Regions from separate parts of the Roseateles sp. GW821-FHT02E12 genome, predicted to be linked through region 2. Evidence: predicted binding sites of a transcription regulator. Region 2 holds the regulator's gene; the other holds the start of a gene.
The links. The regulator LexA, encoded in region 2, represses DNA repair genes until DNA is damaged. The targets are predictions, from matches to a motif close to ACTGTATNNNNATACAGT.
Positions count from the first base shown of each region.

Region 1: AC07V5_RS27455 (putative DNA modification/repair radical SAM protein) is a predicted target of LexA. The motif match lies at 1,265-1,282, and genes of this name have one in related genera.

Region 1 covers NZ_JBWKVK010000005.1:6,099-13,401, reverse strand. Annotated here, with positions in the region: gene AC07V5_RS27460 (TIGR03915 family putative DNA repair protein) at 1-5, opposite strand, end outside; gene AC07V5_RS27455 (putative DNA modification/repair radical SAM protein) at 5-1,258, opposite strand; gene AC07V5_RS27450 (catalase) at 1,383-3,467, shown strand; gene lplT (lysophospholipid transporter LplT) at 3,525-4,823, shown strand; gene AC07V5_RS27440 (glycosyltransferase family 4 protein) at 4,966-6,207, opposite strand; gene AC07V5_RS27435 (Mpo1-like protein) at 6,324-6,941, shown strand; gene AC07V5_RS27430 (aminotransferase class III-fold pyridoxal phosphate-dependent enzyme) at 6,946-7,303, shown strand, end outside.
Region 2 covers NZ_JBWKVK010000004.1:831,876-839,178, reverse strand. Annotated here, with positions in the region: gene gyrA (DNA gyrase subunit A) at 1-2,647, opposite strand, end outside; gene ompA (outer membrane protein OmpA) at 2,913-3,572, shown strand; gene ubiG (bifunctional 2-polyprenyl-6-hydroxyphenol methylase/3-demethylubiquinol 3-O-methyltransferase UbiG) at 3,647-4,351, shown strand; gene AC07V5_RS26635 (HAD-IA family hydrolase) at 4,348-5,025, shown strand; RNA gene ssrA (transfer-messenger RNA) at 5,038-5,410, shown strand; gene lexA (transcriptional repressor LexA) at 5,492-6,163, opposite strand; gene AC07V5_RS26620 (asparaginase) at 6,191-7,165, shown strand; gene AC07V5_RS26615 (esterase-like activity of phytase family protein) at 7,169-7,303, opposite strand, start outside.

The DNA of each region.
Region 1 (7,303 bases), on a different contig from region 2:
TTCATCAGAACAACGCCGCCTGTTGCGGCTGCGGCGCCGGCCGCGCAAGCGCCTGCACATCGGCCGCGCGTGGGCGGTGGTCCACGGCGATGAGAAAGGGCAGTGCACGCTTGGCGGTGGCGCCCAGCGCCAGCAGGTCGGCCCGGCGCAGGCGGCGATGCTGGCGCGTGGCCAGCAGCTTGTCGACCGAGCCCACGCCCAGGCCCGGCACCCGCAGCAGCGACTCGCGCGGCGCGCGGTCCACGTCGAGCGGAAAGCTGCCGGGGTGGGCCAGCGCCCAGGCCAGCTTGGGGTCGTGGTGCAGCGACAGAAAGCCCGCCTCGGCGACGATCTCGTCCGCGCCGAAGCCGTAGAAGCGCATCAGCCAGTCGGCCTGGTAGAGGCGGTGCTCGCGCAGCAGCGGCGCAGCCTGCGGCGGCAGCTGGCTGCTGGCATGCGGGATGGGGCTGTAGGCCGAGTAGTAGACGCGCCTGAGCCCCTGGCCGGTGTAGAGCCGGCTGGAAAGCCTCAGCACGGCGATGTCGTCCGACGCGTCGGCGCCGACGATGAGCTGGGTGCTCTGCCCTGCGGGCGCGAACGCTGGCGGCTTGGCCGCGCGCGCAGCAGCGCCGGGCAAGGCGCGCACCGCGGTGGCCTCGCGCCTTGCCTCCTTCGTGGCCTGCAAGCGTAGGTGGATGCGGGACATCGTGCGTTCGATGCCCACGGCGTCTTTCTCCGGCGCCAATGCCTTGAGGCTCTCCGCGCTCGGCAGCTCGACGTTGATGGACAGGCGATCGGCGTACCGGCCTGCACGCTCCACCAACTCGGGCGACGCGTCGGGAATCGTCTTGAGGTGGATGTAACCCTTGAAGTGCTCCTGCTCGCGCAGCCGCCGCGCCACCTCGATGACCTGCTCCATCGTGTAGTCAGGCGTGCGGATGATGCCGCTGGACAGGAACAGCCCCTCGATGACGTTGCGGCGGTAGAAGGACAGCGTCAGCTGCACGACCTCGTCAGTGCTGAAGCGGGCGCGCTTCACGTCGCTGGACTTGCGGTTGATGCAGTACAGGCAGTCGTACACGCACCAGTTGGTCAGCAGGATCTTCAGCAGCGAGACGCAGCGGCCGTCGGGCGTGTAGGCGTGGCAGATGCCGCCACCCGTCGTCGAGCCGATGCCTTTGCCGTCGCGCGAGTCGCGCTTGTTGCCGCCACTGCTGGCACACGAGGCGTCGTATTTTGCGGCGTCGGCCAGGGTGGCGAGCTTGTCCTGAACTTCCATAGAGATACTGTATATAAATACAGTACAACGCGCGGACCCAAGGTGTATCAAGCGCCAAGTCCTACAGCCCCGTGCCCGCTGGCTTCCTAGAGTGCGTCGTACCCCGCTATCGCCAGGAGCCCGCATGCCCAAGTCGCCCCGCTCTTCAGCCCCTTCGCCTAAGGTTCGAGTCGGCACGGGTGGCGAGCTGCATCACGCCGCCGGCGGCACACACCCGCCACTGACGACCAACCAGGGCATCCCCGTTCCCGACAACCAGAACTCGCTGAAGGCCGGTGCGCGCGGGCCGACGCTGCTGGAAGACTTCATCCTGCGCGAGAAGATCACGCACTTCGACCACGAGCGCATTCCCGAGCGCATCGTGCATGCACGCGGCTCGGCAGCGCACGGCGTGTTCGAGCTGCACACGTCGCTCGCCAAATACACGACCGCCCGCGTGCTGACCGAGGTGGGCGTGAAGACGCCGGTATTCACGCGCTTCTCGACCGTGGCGGGCGGCGCGGGCTCCGTAGACACGCCGCGCGACGTGCGCGGGTTTGCCGTCAAGCTCTACACGTCAGAGGGCAACTGGGACCTGGTGGGCAACAACATCCCGGTGTTCTTCATCCAGGACGCGATGAAGTTCCCCGACCTCATCCATGCCGTGAAGATGGAGCCCGACCGAGGCTTCCCGCAGGCCGCCAGCGCCCACGACACCTTCTGGGACTTCATCTCGCTGATGCCCGAGAGCATGCACATGGTGATGTGGGCGATGAGCGACCGCACGCTGCCGCGCTCGCTGCGCTTCATCGAGGGCTTCGGCATCCACAGCTTCCGGTTGCTGGATGCGAAGGGCAAGAGCACCTTCTGCAAGTTCCACTGGCGCCCCGTGCTGGGCCTGCAGAGCACGCTGTGGGACGAGGCCGTGCAGTTGGCGGGCGCTGACCCCGACGCGCACCGCCGCGACCTGTGGACGGCCATCGACGACAAGCGCTTCCCCGCGTGGGACCTGGCCGTGCAGCTTTTCACCGAGGAAGACGCCGCGGGGTTCCCGTTCGATCACCTGGACCCGACCAAGCTCATCCCCGAAGAGCTGGTGCCGCTGACCGCCATCGGCCGCATGACGTTGAACCGCAACCCGGCCAACCACTTTGCCGAGAACGAGCAGGTGGCCTTCTGCCCGGCCAACCTGCCGCCGGGCGTGGATTTCTCCAACGACCCGCTGCTGCAGGGGCGCCTGTTCAGCTACCTGGACACACAGCTGTCGCGACTGGGCACGCCCAACTTCGATCAACTGCCCATCAACGCGCCGAAGTGCCCGTTCCACACACAGACGCGTGACGGCCACATGCAAACGCGCGTGCCCACCGGCCGGGTGGCCTACGAGCCCAGCAGCCTGCAAGCGGATGCGCCCTACGAGGCGCCACGCGGCTTCGCGAGCGTTGCCGCGCCGGGCGAGCCCGACCCCAAGGGTCGGGTGCGCCCCGAGAGCTTTGCGGACCACTACAGCCAGGCCCGCATGTTCTTCCGCAGCCAGAACGCGCTGGAGCAGGCCCACATCGTCTCAGCGCTGGTGTTCGAGCTGAGCAAGGTCGAAACGCCAGCGGTGCGCGAACGCATGGTGGGCCATCTGCGCGTCATCGAAGCCGACCTGGCAAAGCGCGTGGCGGCCGGCCTGGGCATGGGGCAACTGCCGCCCGCTGCCAAGCCGGCCGCGCCAGTGCAGGACCTGCCGCGCTCGCCCGCCCTGAGCATCATCGACAAGACCCTGCCGTCGCTGCGGGACCGCTGCGTGGCCATCCTCTTCAGCGACAACTCCGACGCCAAGCGCCTGGCCGCCGTCGACAAGGCCCTGCGCAAGGCCGGCGCGAAGGTGCAGAAACTCAGCCCCCGCATCGGTGGCGCCACGTTAAACGACGGCACGCTGCAGCCCGCCGACGCGCGCCTGGCCGGCAGCCCGGCGGCGGCCTTCGACGCTGTCGCGCTGGTGCTGTCCGCTGCTGCCGCACAACAGCTCGCGCAGGACGACACCGCTGCCACCTTCGTGCGCCAGGCCTACTCGCACCTGAAGGCCATCGGCCATGACGAGGGCGGCAAGTTGCTCGTGGAAGCCCTGCACCTCGTGCCGGATGACGGCGTTTGCGCGCTGGAGCGCAATGCCAGCGCCTTTGTCGAGGCCGCCGCCACCCGGCAGTGGGACCGCGAGGAGCGCGTGCACCCGCTGCCCTGAGGACAGGCGCAGCTGCGTCATCGGCAATTCACGCAGCGCCGCCACAGTGCGGCGCTCGTGCATGCCAGTTCCCTCTCCGACGCCGCCCTGCTGGGCGGCGCTCGCTCCTCCCTGCCGCGCGGCTTCGGCCTCGTCATTGCCGCGCAATTCGCGTCGGCGCTGGCAGATAACGCGCTGCTGATCGTCGCCATCGCGCTGCTGGTCAGCCAAGGCTTCGCGCCGTGGTGGGCGCCGCTGCTGAAGGTCGGGTTCATGGCCGCGTATGTCGTGCTGGCACCCTGGGTTGGGCCGCTGGCCGACGCCTTTGCCAAGGGCCGCGTGATGGCGGCCATGAACGTCGTGAAGATGCTCGGCTTGGCGCTGCTGGCGCTGGGCCTGCATCCCGTCGCCGCGCTGGCCGTCGTCGGCCTGGGCGCGGCGGCGTATGCGCCGGCCAAGTACGGCCTCATCACCGAGATGGCCGCGCCCGAGGCGCTGGTGAAGGCGAATGGCTGGATCGAGATCAGCGTCGTGTCTGCGGCCCTGCTGGGCGCCGTGCTGGGCGGGCTGCTGGTGAGCCCGTGGTGGCTGGCCTCGGGGCTGGCGGACTTGTGCGATGGGCTGCAACTGCCGGCCGACAAACTGACCGGCTCGCTGGCGGCGCTGCTGGTGATCTACGCGGTGAGCAGCCTGCTGAACGTCGGCATCCAGGACAGCGGGCAGCGCCAGCGCAGCGTGGCCCACGACCCGGCGACGCTGCTGCGCGAGTTCCGCGCGGCCAACCGCAAGCTGTGGCGGGACCGCGAGGGCGGGCTGTCGCTCGCGGCGACGACGCTGTTCTGGGGCGTGGGCGCAACGCTGCAATTTGCGGTGCTGCGCTGGGCTGGCGAGGCGCTGAAGTTACCGCTCAGCCAGGCGGCGTACCTGCAGGCGGCGGTGGCGGTGGGCGTCATCGGTGGCGCGGCGGCAGCGGGGCGGTGGCTGGCGTTGCATCAGGCGCGGCATGGGCTGTGGGCGGGAGTGGTGCTGGGACTGCTGATGCCGGTCGTGGCTCAGGTCAGCGAGGTGGCCACGGCCGCGGTGATGCTGGCCCTCGTCGGCGCCGTGGGCGGCGCGATGGTCGTGCCCTTGAACGCGCTGCTGCAGCACCGCGGCGCAACGCTGCTGAGCGCCGGGCGGTCCATTGCCGTGCAGGGCTTCAACGAGAACCTGAGCGTGCTGGTGATGCTGGCGGCCTACGCGGGGTGCGAGGCGGCGGGGGTGCCGATTGGGGTGACGCTCAGCGGGCTGGGTGTCTTGGTGGCTGCAGCAATCGCTGCGCTCATCGGGCTGGACACCCACAGCAGACGTCAGACACCGACGCCAGGCAAGCAATAGGCTTTGGATGCGCCGAGCTCGAGCTCGGTTGCCACACAGCTCATCAGCGACGAGCAAGCCATGCGCATCGTTGCGCATGGCTTGCTAGCGATACCTGAGCGCGGGCAGCGGTCCAGCAGCCCTGATCGTCAAAGAGCAGCCATCAGGCAGCCGGCTGCAAACCCTGCAGGCCGAACGCCGGCTCCACTCGCGAAATGGCGCCCTCGAGCACCGACTCGAACCGAGCCGTGATGTCGCTCCAGTCCAGCCGCTGCGCCGTCATTCGCGCGGCTTGTGCCGCCGATCGCCGCGCCACCGAATCGAGTGCCACTACGCGCGCCGCTGCCACGAAGTCGGACTCCTTGCCCGCGCCCGCCAGCCAGCCATTCACGCCCGTGCGGATCAACTCACCGGCCGCTGCGCTCTCGAAGGCGACGACGGCGCAGCCGCTGGCCATGGCCTCGGTTGTCACGTTGCCGAAGGTCTCGGTCAGGCTCGGAAACAGGAACAGGTCCAGCCCCGCATAGTGAGCCGCCAGGTCCTCGCCGCTGCGCTGGCCGGCGAACACGGCGTCAGGCACGCGCGCGGTCAGCTCGGCGCGCATCGGGCCGTCGCCAACGAACACGAGGCGTGCCCGTGGCTGCGCCGCCTTCACGGCTTCGAACGCGGCGAGAACGACGCCGAGGTTCTTCTCCGGCGCCAGGCGGCCGACGTAGCCGAGCACGAGATCGTCCGGCCCCGCACCCCAGCTCTCGCGCATCGCGGCGCTGCGGCGCGCCGGGTCGAAGCGCTGCGCATCCACGCCGCGCCCCACCACGTTCAACCGCTCGAAGCCGCGGTCCGCCAGCAGCACGCGCATGGCCTCGGTGGGCACCATGGTCGCGTCGCAGCGGTTATGGAACTTGCGCAGGTAGCCCATGATGGGCTTGGACAGCAGGCCCAGACGGTAGTGCTTGCCGTAGGCGTGGAAGTTGGTGCGGTAGTCGGACGTGACCGGCAGGGCCAGGTGCTGGGCCGCCTGCAGCGCCGACCAGCCGAGTGGCCCTTCCGTCGCGATGTGAACGACATCGGGGCGGCGCAGCGACCACAGCTTCACGAGCGCCCGCTTGCTCGGCACGCCCATGCGCAGGTTGGGGTACAGCGGCACGGGCAGGCCCTTGGTCAGCACCTCGTCCACCTCGGGCCTGCCGGTGGCCGGGGCACCCATGCTGGCCGGCTGGCGCGGGCGGATGAGCTGCACGTCGTGGTTGCGGCGGTTGAGGCCGTCGACAACGCGGGCCATGGACATGGCGACGCCGTTGACTTCGGGCGGGTAGGTCTCCGTCACCACGGCGAGCCGGCGCGAATGGCGCGGCGCGGGGAGCTCGTTGACCAGGATGTCGTCGGCGTCGAGTGGGGTGTTCATGGCGCGCATGGTCACAAGCTCATGCAACAGAACGATGACAACCGGACCGTCACGGCGTTTTCACGCAAGCGGCCCACCATCCGCTCCGCTTGCCACCCAAACGACGAGGACGGGACGTGAACGAGTTCTTTCAAACCCTGAAGACCCAGCGCTGGGACGACCACCGCTACTACCACCACAGCCGCATCAACCAGAGCCTGCACCTGATCAGCGCTTTGAGTTTCCTGGTGTCGTATGCGCTGCTGTTCGTAAACCCGGCATGGTCGGCGCTGCTGGCGTGGTGCGTGTCGATGACGACGCGCCAGGCGGGTCATTTCTTCTTCGAGCCGCGCGGCTATGACCACGTCAACCAGGCCACCGACGAGTACAAGGAAGAGATCAAGATTGGCTACAACATCCGCCGCAAGATCGTGCTGATGGCGGTGTGGGTCGCGCTACCGGCGGTGCTGTGGTTTGCGCCGTCGCTGGGTGGCCTGATCCAGCCCGCCGTGGGCTTGCAGGGTTATGTCGAGGACGTCGGCATGGCCTGGTTCTGCCTGGGCGTGACGGGCCTGGTGTTCCGCGTGGTGCAGCTGTGGGTGACGCAGAACCTGATGCAAGGCCTGGCCTGGGGCTTCAAGATCATCACCGACCCCTTCCATGACGTGCTGCTGTACTGGAAGTCGCCCTTCTATCTGCTGCGCGGCCAGCTGATCGACCCGATGGACCACGTCGGCCACAGCCAGGCGCACTGAGCCGATGGACGAAACCCTCACCCTGTCGGCGCTGGCGCTGGGCGTGCTGGCGCTGCTGCCGGCCGCCAAGCGGCGGCTGGAGTTGTCGCGGGCCAAGCATCGGTCGCTCGCCGGGCATTCGCGCATGGCCAAGCGGCTGGCGCGCTGGGTGCCGGGCTACGCGTACGACGAGGCGCAGTTCTTCGCCGCCGACGGCGCGCCGGCCAACGTGGCCGCGGGTCGCCGTGCCGCGCTGCAACGGCTGGGCGCCGAGTTCGACACAAGCTTTGCGAAGACGCTCGCCGCCACTGAAGCAGCCCGCGACGCCATCTCCGACCTGAAGTTCACCGGCCGCTACCGCGTGCCGTTCCAGTTCAGCCCGG
Region 2 (7,303 bases):
TGGGGGCTTCAGGGGTATCGCCGGCCTCACCGGGTTCGGCGGTGGCATCGGTTTCGGAGGTTTCGTTGGCGTCGTTCTCGACGATGCGCTGCAGGCCCGACAGCTTGCTGCCGTCGTCCAGTGCAATCAGCGTGACGCCCTGTGTGGCGCGGCCGAGTTCGCGGATCTCGCTGACGCGGGTGCGCACGAGCACGCCCTTGTCGGTGATCAGCATGATCTCGTCCTCTGGGCGCACCAGCGTGGCGGCCACGACGCGGCCGTTGCGCTCGCTCTGCTGGATGGCGATCATGCCCTTGGTGCCGCGGCCGTGGCGGGTGTACTCGGTGATGTTGGTGCGCTTGCCGTAGCCGTTCTCAGTGGCGGTCAGCACGCTCTGCGTTTCGTCCTCGGCCACCAGCATGGCGATGAGGCGCTGGTCGGGCTCGAGCATCATGCCGCGCACGCCGCGGGCGGTGCGGCCCATGGGGCGCACGTCGTCTTCGTCAAAGCGCACGGCCTTGCCGCCGTCGCTGAACAGCATCACGTCGTGGTGGCCGTCGGTCAGGGCGGCGCCGATCAGGTGGTCGCCTTCGTCGAGGTCGACCGAAATGATGCCGGCCTTGCGCGGGTTGGCGAAGTCCTTCAACGACGTCTTCTTGACCGTGCCCATGGCCGTGGCCATGAAGATGAAGTGATCTTCAGGGAAGACGCGGAACTCGCCGGTCAGCGCCAGCACGACGGTGATCTTCTCGTCGGCCTGCAGCGGGAACATGTTGACGATGGGCTTGCCGCGCGAGTTGCGCGAGCCCTGCGGCACTTCCCAGACCTTGAGCCAATAGACGCGGCCGCGGTTGGAGAAGCACAGCAGCCAGTCGTGCGTGTTGGCGATGAAGAGCTGGTCGACCCAGTCGTCGTCCTTGGTCTGCGTAGCCTGCTTGCCGCGGCCGCCGCGCTTTTGAGCACGGTATTCGCTGAGCGCCTGGCTCTTGATGTAGCCGGTGTGCGAGAGCGTGACGACCATGTCGGTCGGCGTGATCAGGTCCTCGGTACCGAGTTCCTGCGCGTTGTGCTCGATGACGCTGCGGCGTGCGCCCAGCTTGGTCTGGCCGAACTCGGTCTTCAGCTGCACCAGCTCTTCGCTGATGATGGTCGTGACGCGGGCCGGCGTGGCCAGGATGTCCAGCAGGTCGGCGATCTCCGACATCACTTCCTTGTACTCGCCGACGATCTTGTCCTGCTCCAGGCCGGTCAGGCGCTGCAGGCGCATCTGCAGGATTTCGCCAGCTTGCGATTCCGACAGGCGGTAGAGGCCGTCGGCCTGCATGCCGTACTCGGGCTCCAGGCCATCCGGACGGTAGGCGGCGGGGCCGCCGGCCGACAGCGTCTCGGTGCGCGACAGCATCTCGCGCACCAGCGACGAATCCCAGCTCTTGGCCATCAGCGCGGACTTGGCGACGGGCGGTGTCGGCGAGGTCTTGATGGTCTCGATGAACTCGTCGATGTTGGCCAATGCTACGGCCAGGCCTTCCAGCACGTGGCCGCGCTCGCGCGCCTTGCGCAGCTCGAAGATCGTGCGGCGGGTCACCACCTCGCGGCGGTGCTCCAGGAACACGATGACCATGTCGCGCAGATTGCACAGCTTGGGCTGGCCGTCCACGAGGGCGACCATGTTCATGCCGAAGCTGTCCTGCAGCTGGGTCTGCTTGTAGAGGTTGTTCAGCACCACCTCGGGCACTTCACCGCGCTTGAGCTCGATGACGACGCGCATGCCCGACTTGTCGGACTCGTCCTGGATGTGGCTGATGCCCTCGATCTTCTTCTCGTGCACCAGCTCGGCGATGCGCTCGAGCAGCGTCTTCTTGTTGACCTGGTAGGGGATCTCGTCAACGATGATCGACTGGCGCGAGCCCTTGTCGATGTCCTCGAAGTGCACCTTGGCGCGCATGACGATGCGCCCGCGGCCGGTGCGGTAACCGTCGCGAACACCGGCCAGGCCGTAGATGATGCCGGCGGTGGGGAAGTCGGGCGCCGGGATGATCTCCATCAGCTCGTCGACCGTGCACTCCGGGTTCTTCAGCGCGAACAGGCAGGCGTCGACGACTTCATTGAGGTTGTGCGGCGGGATATTCGTCGCCATACCCACGGCAATACCCGACGAGCCATTCACCAGAAGATTGGGCAAACGGGTGGGCAGCACCAACGGTTCTTTATGACTGCCGTCGTAGTTGGGCCCGAAATCGACGGTTTCCTTGTCGATGTCGGCCAACATTTCATGAGCGATTTTGTCGAGGCGAATCTCGGTGTATCGCATCGCAGCAGCGTTATCGCCGTCGATGGAGCCGAAGTTGCCTTGCCCGTCGATCAGCATGTGCCGCAAGCTGAATGGCTGAGCCATGCGGACGATGGTGTCGTAAATCGCCGAGTCGCCGTGCGGATGGTATTTACCCATCGTTTCACCCACGGCCTGCGCACTCTTGCGGTACTTGGCGTTGTAGGTGTTGCCCATCTCGTTCATCGCGTACAACACGCGGCGATGCACCGGCTTGAGGCCATCGCGGGCATCGGGCAGGGCGCGGCCGACGATCACGCTCATCGCGTAATCGAGGTACGAGCGGCGCATCTCCTCCTCGAGGCTGATCGGAAGGGTTTCCTTGGCGAACTGGGTCATGCGGCAGGATTACGCACGTGCTACACGCACACGGCGTCCTCAGAGGTAGGTGAAAGACGCGAATTCTAAGCGGCCCGCCTCCATGTAGCAGCAGCGCAACATCGTCACCGTGCCCATGAACGTAGCCCGCCACAATGCGTTCGTCTCGGTGCCCCCATGGCACAATCGTCGAGTCCCTAGGAGAAACCCTAAAGTCTCTCCTGTGGTTAGAGGTTCGAGTACTGACTCTCGCAGGGCAACTGCGGCATTCCTTGAGAGGAGAATCATGAAGAAATTGAATCGTGTGGCGTCGCTGTTTGCGGTGGCCGCTGTCGCCGTTGCTGCGTCCAGCGCATCGGCCCAGGTCATTGACAACTGGCGCGCAACCGACGGTACCGTCTGGAAGAATGGCACCAATGAATATTGCTGGCGCGACAACTTCTGGACGCCCGCCACGGCTGCCAAGGGTTGCGACGGCGAAATCAAGCCGGCGCCGAAGGTCGAGCCGCCTGCACCGGTCGCTCCGCCCCCCCCGGCCCCCGCGCCTCAGCCTCCGAAGCCGGTTCCCCCGCCTCCGCCGGCTCCGGTCAGCGAGAAGGTCACCTTCGCTGCTGACGCCTTCTTCGATTTCGACAAGGCGACGCTGAAGCCCGAAGCTACGGCCAAGCTGGATGACCTGGTCAGCAAGACCAAGGGCATCAACCTGGAAGTCATCATCGCCGTTGGCCACACCGACTCGGTGGGCAGCGATGAGTACAACCAGAAGCTGTCGATCCGCCGCTCGGAAGCCGTCAAGGCCTATCTGGTGAGCAAGGGCGTCGAGCCGAACCGCGTCTACACCGAAGGCAAGGGCGAAAAGCAGCCCGTCGCCGACAACAAGACCGCTGAAGGCCGCGCCAAGAACCGCCGCACCGAGATCGAAGTCGTCGGTACGCGCAACAAGTAAGTCGAAGCGCCTTCGGGCGCTTTGCACAAAGCCCCGCCGGCCTGCCGTCGGGGCTTTTTTAATTTCAGGACGTCATGACGATCAATGCCGACCCGCAAGAGCTCGCCAAATTCGGCGAACTGGCCCACCGCTGGTGGGATCCCGAGAGTGACTTCAAGCCCCTGCACCAGATCAACCCGCTGCGCCTGGGCTGGATCCAGCAGCTCAGCCCGCTGGCGGGCAAGCGCGTGCTCGACGTCGGCTGCGGCGGCGGCATCCTGAGCGATTCCATGGCGCGTGTCGGCGCGCAGGTGCTGGGCATCGACCTGTCGACCAAGCCGCTGCGCGTGGCCGAACTGCATGCGATGGAAGCCGGCACCGAGGGCGTTGAATACCGCGAGATCGCCGTCGAGGCCCTGGCCGACGAGCAGCCGGCGGGCTTTGATGTGGTGACCTGCATGGAGATGCTGGAGCACGTGCCCGACCCGGCCTCGGTCGTGCGCGCCTGCGCCACGCTGGTGAAACCCGGTGGTTGGGTCTTCCTGTCCACGCTGAACCGCAACGCCAAGGCTTTCCTGCTGGCCATCGTCGGCGCCGAGTACGTGCTGAACATGCTGCCCAAGGGCACGCACGAGTACGCGCGCTTCCTGAAGCCCTCGGAGCTCGCGCAGTTCTGCCGCGACGCGGGTCTTGAAACCCAGGCCAGCCGAGGCCTGACCTACAACCCACTGACACAGCGCTACAGCCTCGGCAGTGATACCGACGTCAACTACCTGATGGCCTGCCGCCGCCCGCTGTGAAGCCGCTTGCCGCGCGCTGGGCGCATTTGCGCGCCGTGCTGTTCGACCTGGATGGCACGCTGATCGACAGCGCCGAGGACCTGGCCCGCGCCGCCAATGCCATGCGCGCCGAGCGCGGGCTTGCGGCGCTGCCGCTGGCGCAGTACCGGCCGCATGGCGGGTCGGGTGCGCGCGGCATGTTGGGCCAGGCCTTCGACGTGGCACCTGGGCAGCCGAGCTACGACGCACTCAAGCGCGAGTTTCTCGACCGCTACGAAGGCCTGATGCAGGACAGCACGCGGCCCTTTGCAGGGGTCGAAGCCGAGCTTGCTGGCCTGTCTGCCGGCGGGCTCGCCTGGGGCATCGTCACGAACAAGGCCGAGCGCTTCGCTCTGCCGCTGGTCGCAGCGCTACGCCTGGGGGCGGCTGCTGTCGTTGGCGGCGACACCACGGGCCATACCAAGCCCCACCCGGCGCCGCTGTTGGAGGCTGCCCGCCGGCTCGGCGTTGCGCCGGCTGCCTGTCTCTATGTCGGCGATGACGAGCGCGACATCCTGGCCGGCCGGGCCGCCGGCATGGCGACGGCCGTGGCGGCCTGGGGCTACCTGGGCCCGCAGGCTCAGCATGAGCGTTGGGGTGCAGATATCGAGCTTGCCGCGCCCGGCGAGCTCTTGAAGCAGCTCGGACTGGCCTAAACTACGCCTTCTGGGGCCGACCTGGTTTCGACGTGGGTGCGGATCCGGAGTAGGGCATGCCGAGCACCAGTTCGCTCGTAAAACCACTGGAAACAAAGTAACTGCAAACGACTCTACGTTCGCACTCGCCGCTTAATTGCGGATGAGCTTCTCAACGGCAGGCCGATGGGCCGGGCTGAACCTCGCAAGGGGCTAGGCTGAGAAGTCACTCACATCGGCTGGCGTCTGACCGGGTCACTCGGCTAGGCGTGAGATCAAGTGACTGGCGGGAAAGCTAGCGTGCCACTGCGCGAGTTGACCGTGAGATTCAAATCAGCCGGCTAAGCATGTAGATCTGCCCGGTGATGGCTGACGGACGGGGGTTCAATTCCCCCCGGCTCCACCATCCAAACGAAAAGGCCCGTGTCGGTGACACGGGCCTTTTTTCATTTCGAGTGGGCCGGGGGAATTGAACCCCCGTCCAAACTCAGTTGAAGCCTTGCCCGCGGATCAGGCCGACGGCCAGGCCTTCGATGCTGAAGTGCTCGCTGTTCTCGTTGATGCGGATGGGCTCGAAATCGGCGTTCTCCGGCAGCAGCTCGATCCCTTCGGGGCCGCGCTTGAAGCGCTTCACGGTGACCTCTTCGCCGACGCGGGCGACGACGATCTGGCCGTTGCGGGCCTCCTTGGCCGATTGCACGGCAAGCAGGTCGCCATCGAGGATGCCGATGTCCTTCATGCTCATGCCCTTGACCTTGAGCAGGTAGTCGGGCCTTTTGGCGAACAGGCCGGGTTCGACGGTGTAGGTCTGCTCAACGTGTTCCTGCGCCAGGATGGGCGCGCCTGCTGCCACGCGGCCGATCAGCGGCAACGTGAGTTGCGCGAAGTTGGGAATTGGCAGGCTGAACTGGCGAGCGCGGTTGACGGCGTTCAGCGCGTCGGACTTCAATCGGATGCCGCGCGAGGTGCCGCCGACGAGTTCCAGCATGCCTTTGCGGGCCAAGGCCTGCAGATGTTCTTCGGCGGCGTTGGCGGATTTGAAACCCAGCTCGGCGGCGATTTCAGCGCGGGTGGGTGGCGAGCCGGTGCTTTCGATCGCGTGGCGGACCAGGTCGAAGATCTGCTGCTGGCGGGCGGTAAGCTTGGGTCGGTCTTGCACGTGCGGCCTTTTGAGGTGGCTGGAAATTTGTCCAGCACCTGTATTTTCATCCAGGAATCTACAAAATTGCAAACTGCAGCGGATCTGATCGTCATTCTGGGTACCGGCGGCACGATTGCCGGGACCGCCAAAACAGCCAGCGATGGTGTCGGCTACACGGCCGCGCAGCTGAGCGTCGAGGATTTGCTGGCCGCGGTGCCGGCGTTGGCCGGGCGCCGGCTGGAAGCGCATCAGGTCGCCCAGCTCGACAGCAAGGACATGGATTTCTCGACCTGGCAGCGGCTTGCGGCTGTCGTGCATGAGCAGCTTGGGCGGCCGGAGGTTGGCGGCATCGTCATCACGCATGGCACCGACACGCTGGAGGAGACCGCCTACTTCCTGCAGCGCGTGCTGGCGCCGGCCAAGCCCGTCGTGCTGACGGCAGCGATGCGCCCTGCAACGGCGCTGGCGCCTGACGGACCGCAGAACCTCTTCGACGCGGTGCAGGTGGCGGCGAAGCCAGGTGCGTCGGGTGTTGTCGTTGCGTTTGCCGGCCGCGTGCATGACGCGACGCAGGTGCGCAAGGCCCACAGCTACCGCGTCGACGCCTTCGAGTCGGTCGATGGGGCCTTGGTGGCGCGGGTGGAGGAGGGCGTGGTGCGGCAGCTCGGGCGGTGGCCGTCAGGTGACGCCGTGGGGATGGCGCGCATCGGCCGTCAGGCCGAACGCTGGCCGCGCGTCGAGATCGTCATGAACCATGCCGGCGCGGATGGCGCCGTCGTGCGGGCGCTGTGGGCGGCCGGCATTGACGGGCTGGTTGCCGCCGGCACGGGCAACGGCACGCTCAGCGTCGCGCTGGACGCGGCACTGCGCGAGGCGCAGGCCGGGGGCGTGAAGGTCTGGCGCAGCACGCGCTGCGACGCCGGCCCGGTGATGGACTTGCCCGGCCTGCTGCCGAGCGCCGGCGCGCTGAGCCCGGTCAAGGCCAGGATCGAACTGATCCTGACCCTGCTGGGCGAATAAGCCTCAGCGGCTGCGGCGGCGTGCCACGAAGCCGACCAGGCTCAGGCCCGCCAGCAGCAGCGCGTACTGGCTGGGTTCCGGCACGGCAGCGATGGTCTGGTTGACCAAGTTGCCCTCGAAGGCGAAGACGTAGAACTG